Regions from separate parts of the Bacillus sp. AC266 genome, predicted to be linked through region 1. Evidence: riboswitches for the same ligand, from Rfam matches in the RefSeq annotation. Region 1 holds a riboswitch; the other holds the start of a gene.
The links. Region 1 has a riboswitch for cyclic di-AMP ahead of AC0IXC_RS13690 (APC family permease). Riboswitches for the same ligand answer to the same signal wherever they lie in the genome.

Region 1 (3,434 bases):
TATTTCTGTCCGAATTGTTAAGAACCCAAGCTCATAAGGACAAAGTGTTACATCAATAGAATGTATCTTGAATGGAACGGAAATAAGGTTAGTTGTTAAATGTCCATTTAAATTAAGGTCTTTAGAATAGCGCTGTAATCCTTTTTGATGTTCTGAATGAGGAAAGAGAATTTTATTTGTAAAGGAAAGATAGTATGCTTCCATATTTTGATGTGAAACTTGAAATTTCCCGTAATATGTATTTTCATCTTCAAGATGATCGAGTCGAAAAGGTCGAAAATCATTTTTTTGTAAGAAAGGGAACATATTTTGTTCATATCCAGTTTTAAACGAAAACGGGAATATAAATTGAAATATAGCTGTTGTTACATCTTTTTCCTCGATTGTTTGTATTGCCTCCATTTACATTGTTTCCTTTCCGTATAAGCTATAGAAACAACATGCCCAATTTTTCTTGAAAATAACCTCTCTTGTTCATTAGATTAAGAATGAAAATTCAGCTTATTTAACAAGGGACATGTATAATGTTATGTATACTAAAATTAGTATAATTGTGTTAGAAAAAGGGGGATGTTGTATGCGTATTTTAGTATTAGGAGCTGGGGGCGTTGGCGGATTTTTCGGTGGCCGATTAGTAGAAAAGGGAGAAGATGTTACATTTCTCGTTCGCAGCAAAAGAAAACAGCAATTAGAAGAAAAAGGCCTTGTTATTCGTAGTGTTAATGGAGATTTTTCATTTCAACCGAAATTGGTAACGAAAGAAGATAGAACGACTCCATTTGATGTGATTTTATTTTCAACAAAAGCGTATCATTTACACGAGGCGACCATAGATTTAAAGCCGTTTGTAGGTAAAAATACTGTAATAATCCCATTGTTAAATGGTATCGCTCATTTATCACTATTACAAAAGGAATTCGGTGAAGAAAAAGTAATTGGCGGTCTATGCTTTATAGAGACGACATTAAACGATCAGGGAGAAATTGTACAAACGAGTGCTGCCAACAGACTTGTATTTGGAGAAATTAAGTCTCAAGATTCAGAGAGAATCAATCATATTTCCAAAGCATTTGCGGGTACGAAATCTAGTTTTGTTTTAAGTGAAAATATTACGCAAGATATGTGGCATAAATATTTATTTATTACTGTAATGTCAGGTGTGACAACATTAATGCGTGCACCAATAGGACCGATTCGCGAAAGCGAAGGTGGACGCGATTTTATCCAAAACTTATTTGAAGAATCTGTGCAAATCATGAGGGCATTAGGAGCTCCGGTAAAGGAAAACATTGCCCAGGAACATATGAAAACAATTGATAAAATTTCGTATGATATGAAGTCATCGATGCAACGGGATATGGAAAAAGGTTCGCTCATTGAAGGGAAGCATTTACAAGGATACTTATTGAAATTAGCAGAGGAAATGTCTATAGATGTGCCTTTATTAAGTGTTGTGTATCAAAATTTAAAGGTATATGAAAAAATGATTTTTACTAAAGAAATGGTATGAAAAAGAGTAAAGGATAGCAAAATATAAATGTTGCTATCCTTTTTTTATTTCTTTTTGACAATTTATTCGTTTCTTTTCGGTTTATCTGTCGTATTTCGTTCTCTTTCACGTTTACCATATAGCTGATTAATTTCATTTGCTACTGCATCTAAATATGAATCGGAAAAAAGTGGCTTCTTTTCTTTAGACATACGGGTCTCCTTTGTGGATTTTTAGTATTCATTATGTATATTTTTCGGTGGATTATGCGCAATCATTTTAATTTTTTTCTTTTTTAAAATTTTTGTTTACTTTTTGAAAATAAAGGAGTATTATAATCCACAGTTTCAATTTTCTAAATCGCTGAAGCCGCATGGTGCGGGGGACCCGTTCTTATGGATTAGTACTTAATCCAATGGGGTGAATCCTTGAAAAAGGTAGGGCTACTCATAGGCCCGAATCCGACAGCTAACCTCGTAAGCGTTATATTGAGAAGGAAGGTGGAGCTTGTGCGACAAAAAAAATAATGTCTACAAGTCTATTTCATTATGGCTTGTAGACATTTTTTGTTTTCTGAAGAAATAGTTTATCCGCTGTAATTAGCAGAAAAATTCGTGCAAAATTATTGGAGAGTGGACAGCGTTGGTTTCATCTATCAAAAGGTTTTTAATTGGAAGGCCGTTAAAATCAACAGAGTTAGGAGAGCAAAAGCTTAATAAAACGAAGGCGCTAGCAATTTTATCTTCTGACGCATTGTCATCGGTTGCATACGGACCAGAGCAAATATTAATTGCTTTAGCAGGTCTTGGAGCGGTAGCTTATTGGTATTCCATTCCGATTGCAATTGGGGTATTAGTATTATTGACAGCTCTTATTTTATCTTATCGACAAATTATTTTTGCTTATCCTCATGGTGGGGGTGCATACGTAGTATCAAAAGAAAATTTAGGGATGAATCCGGGATTAATAGCTGGAGGATCTTTATTAGTCGATTATATTTTAACGGTTGCAGTAAGTGTATCTGCAGGTACAGATGCGCTCACATCAGCTTTCCCTAGCTTACATGCACATAATGTAATCATTGCGATTATATTTGTCATATTGATTACCATCTTAAATTTAAGAGGCGTAACGGAATCAGCTTCCGTTTTAGCATATCCGGTTTATTTATTCGTTGTAGCATTATTTATATTAATTGGTGTAGGAATATATAATATTTTGACTGGTCACGTTTCACCCACGCTGCATTCGCCAATTGGAACACCAGTTGCGGGAATTAGTTTGTTCTTACTGTTACGAGCATTTGCTTCAGGAAGCTCTGCTTTAACGGGTGTTGAGGCGATATCTAACGCAATTCCAAACTTTAAAGATCCTGCACCTAACAATGCAGCAAAAACATTGCTTGCAATGGGTGCATTACTTGCAGTTTTATTTTCTGGAATTGTCTTTTTAGCTTATTATTACGGAATTAACCCAAGTAAGGAAGTAACAGTCGTTTCACAAATTGCTGAACAAACTTTTGGACGTAATTTCATGTACTATTTCATACAAGGTACAACAGCTTTAATATTAATTCTTGCGGCTAACACAGGTTATTCTGCATTTCCGCTATTAGCAGTTAACCTTGCAAAAGATAAATTTATACCGAGAATGTTTACGATTAGAGGAGACCGCCTAGGTTATTCAAACGGTATTATTATACTTGGGATTTCTTCGATTATTTTAATTGTAGCTTTTCAGGGAAAAACAGAACACTTGATTCCGCTATATGCAGTAGGGGTATTTATTCCGTTTACACTTTCTCAAACTGGAATGGTACTAAAATGGCTTCGTGAAAAGCCTGAAGGATGGGCTTTAAGATTAACGGTCAATTTAATTGGTGCAGTCATTAGTTTTATCGTTATGAGCATGTTCTTTTTAACTAAGTTCGCACAAGTTTGGTCAA
Region 2 (3,434 bases), on a different contig from region 1:
TTGAATGATCGTGTGACTGATTTAAATGTAAATCCATATTTATTATCATTTTCGGTTGAAGAAAAGAGATTAGTTGCTTTTAAAGATGGCCGTGTCCTTGTACATGGAACGAAAGATATAAGCGAAGCGAAAACAATTTATCATCGCTATTTTGGGTAGAAAAGGATGAGTGGAATGAAAGTGAATAAAGCTTTAACGATTGCAGGGTCTGATAGCGGAGGCGGCGCTGGGATTCAGGCGGATTTAAAAACATTCCAAGAGCTTGGTGTGTATGGAATGACGGCTATTACAGCAATTACTGCTCAAAATACGCTTGGCGTTCAAGGGGTGTATCCTGTTTCTTTAGAAGGAATTACGGAACAGCTGCATTCAATTGGCACGGATTTAACGCCAGATGCTGTAAAACTGGGAATGTTATTTAGTAGTGAAATTATTCAAATTGTGGCAGAGCATATTAAGAAATTTGGCTGGAATAATATTGTGCTAGATCCTGTTATGATTGCTAAAGGTGGTGCGTCATTATTACAACAAGAAGCAGTACAAGCATTAAAAGAATATTTATTGCCAGTAGCAACGGTTGTCACACCGAATGTTCCGGAAGCAGAAGTGTTAACTGGAATGGAGATTCAAAATATAGAAGATAGTAAGGAAGCTGCAAAAGTATTGCATGAATTAGGAGCTAAATATGTGCTTATGAAGGGCGGACATGCAGAATATCAAGGTAATGAAGTAATTGATTTACTCTTTGATGGTGAGCAGTTTATTGAATTTAGAAGTGAACGAATTCCTTCGAAGCAAACGCACGGAAGTGGGTGTACATTTGCTTCAGCGGTTACAGCAGGACTTGCGAAAGGCTACTTGATGGAAGAGGCAGTTCAAGAAGCAAAACGATTTATTAGTATAGCAATTGAAGAGCCATTGAATATTGGAAGTGGTCATGGGCCGACGAATCATTTTGCATATAAATTGAATAAGACGCATGTATAAAGATACGAGAAGCCAGTTTGTTAACTGGCTTTTTTTGTGTTTACTTTTTCAAAATACAGGAGTAATATATCAGCCAGAATACATTTTTTGTAATACGCTGAGTCCAAATGTATGGAGCGGAGGAACCAATTTGTGCGTCGTCACTAGGGGTGAATCTTTCAATGTTGAAAGTAGGGCTACTCTCAAAGTCCGAATCCGACAGCTAACTTCGTAAGCGTCTTGAGAGAGGACGGTGCCATGATGGATACATCACTTCATCGGTCTGATTAGTATAGGAGAATATCAATCTATGTTTGAGTTCTTTTATGCTAAGGAGGATGAGGTACATGGAACTAACACTTATTTGTGTTGGAGAAAAAAACAAGGTAAAGAGTTTAAGAGAGCTAGTAGCATTTCAGCATGAGTTAATTATTTTTACAGCCAATGAAGAGATAGCGGATGAAGTTAGAGAGTATGGGTTTGAATCAGCTTATAGCTGTAATAAGGAGAAGGATTTTACTAGTATTTGCACACGTATTAAGAAGGTGATTTTACTAGGGGATGAGCTTCCGATAGTTAGTTTCTTCACAGAACACATTCGTTTTTCTTTTCAAGCGCCTATTACTGTTGTTACAAAGAATAAACGCTATCCGGCCAGGCTCTATGAAACAATTGGAGCTAAATTTGTAGTGTTTACGAACCGTGATAATATTTCTTTTTTATTTTTTGAATAGGGCGGGGGAAATGAAGATGAAAGTGTTGTTACTAGGAGATATAGCGAATCGTTGGGCGATATCGGTAGAGAGAGTTCACGAATTGGTAGTGCTCGATCCTCTTTTTCCAGGTCCATATATTATATTACCATCAAAAGATGTTTTGTATTTAGAGGCGGATATTACCGAATATGAGCAGTTACATGCGGAATTATCACAAGTTTATATTCGAGGGAGAAATTTGCGTGCTTTTTTGCGTGGAGAATAAAGGTTGAATGAAAAAAGAGCGAATGCTGAGTGCAACAAGCTATGCACTTCATGTAATTCGCTCTTTTTATTTCGTATTTAAAAGATCATTTCTGTGAAAAAGAAAGGAAAGACGAGAAAACAGATGAAAAAATATTAATAACAACTAATGTAAACGCTTAAATAGATGGATATTTTCTTATTTTCAGTAATTTACCCCTTTACAAGTTAAATTTAGAGGAGTATATTTACTCTCATAAATCATTCATAAAATTTCCAAAAAAAACCTAAAATCGCTGAGTTCCAGAAATGGAGCGGGGGAACCAATTTTGTGCATTGTCACTTGGGGTGAATCTTTCAATTTTGAAAGTAGGGCTACTCTTTAGGCCCGAATCCGACAGCTAACCTCGTAAGCGTTTAGAGAGGAGGTTTACTTTGTGTTGTTCGTTTCGAACACTAAGTAGAGCTTAGTGTTCTTTTTTTGATAACTAGATGGTAAATTTTAACAAAAGCGAGGGGTAGTTATGTTAGATGTTGTAATGATCGGTATTTTTGTTGGGTTAGTCGCATCGATGGCAAGTCTTGCAAGTTGGTCAGATAAAGTTGTGAAAGAAGGGAAGCAATCATGATGATTGTCTTATCGGTTATTGTTGCAGCGATTACGGTGTACTTAGTGTACGCATTATTAAATCCAGAAAAGTTTTAATTAGGGGGAATCATTCATTATGATTTGGGTTGCAGTCGTTATTACAATGCTCTTGTTTATTCTAGTAGCAAAGCCAACGGGGATTTATTTAGAAAAAGCTTTTCAAGGTAGCAAAACGCTAGATAAAGTATTCGGGCCTTTTGAAAAACTTATTTTTAAAATTACGGGTGTAAAAGAATACAATCAAACGTGGAAACAGTACGCATTATCACTCGTTTTACTAAACGGATTTATGATTGTTGTTGTATATTTCATTTTCAGATTACAAGGTGTGCTGCCGCTAAATCCAGCGCATATCGAGGGAATGGAGCCTACGCTTGCTTTTAATACAGCAATTAGTTTTATGGCTGATACAAATTTACAGCATTATAGCGGTGAAAATGGTTTGTCTTATTTATCACAATTAATCGGGATTACATTTTTAATGTTTGCAGCACCAGCAACGACGTTAGCGCTCGTTATGGCATTTATAAGAGGACTCGCTGGAAAAGAACTTGGTAACTTTTTCGTTGATTTTACGAGAGCTTTAACGAGAGTATTTCTTCCTATTGCGTTTGTTGCAGCGCTAATCTTTGTCGCACTTGGTGTACCACAAACGTTAGACGGGGCAGTTACAGCACAAACAATCGATGGGGCAAAGCAAAGTATATTACGTGGGCCTGTTGCATCATTCGTGTCCATTAAGGAACTCGGAAATAACGGCGGTGGATTTTTCGGAGCAAACTCTACACATCCCTTCGAAAATCCAGGGCAAATGAGTAATATTTTGCAAATGATGCTTATGATGTTATTGCCAACAGCAC

Region 2: linked by a shared signal. The riboswitch ahead of AC0IXC_RS21970 (hypothetical protein) and the one ahead of AC0IXC_RS13690 (APC family permease) in region 1 are both predicted to bind cyclic di-AMP.

The regions. Positions count from the first base shown of each region.
Region 1 is NZ_CEEDEC010000003.1:98,660-102,093, reverse strand. Features, by position in the region: gene AC0IXC_RS13705 (hypothetical protein) at 1-402, opposite strand, end outside; gene panE (2-dehydropantoate 2-reductase) at 578-1,510, shown strand; gene AC0IXC_RS13695 (hypothetical protein) at 1,573-1,701, opposite strand; cyclic di-AMP (ydaO/yuaA leader) riboswitch at 1,841-1,987, shown strand; gene AC0IXC_RS13690 (APC family permease) at 2,132-3,434, shown strand, end outside.
Region 2 is NZ_CEEDEC010000005.1:385,365-388,798, reverse strand. Features, by position in the region: gene AC0IXC_RS21980 (thiazole biosynthesis adenylyltransferase ThiF) at 1-159, shown strand, start outside; gene thiD (bifunctional hydroxymethylpyrimidine kinase/phosphomethylpyrimidine kinase) at 175-987, shown strand; cyclic di-AMP (ydaO/yuaA leader) riboswitch at 1,073-1,220, shown strand; gene AC0IXC_RS21970 (hypothetical protein) at 1,314-1,700, shown strand; gene AC0IXC_RS21965 (hypothetical protein) at 1,717-1,947, shown strand; cyclic di-AMP (ydaO/yuaA leader) riboswitch at 2,210-2,355, shown strand; gene AC0IXC_RS21960 (SipW-dependent-type signal peptide-containing protein) at 2,450-2,554, shown strand; gene kdpF (K(+)-transporting ATPase subunit F) at 2,551-2,631, shown strand; gene kdpA (potassium-transporting ATPase subunit KdpA) at 2,651-3,434, shown strand, end outside.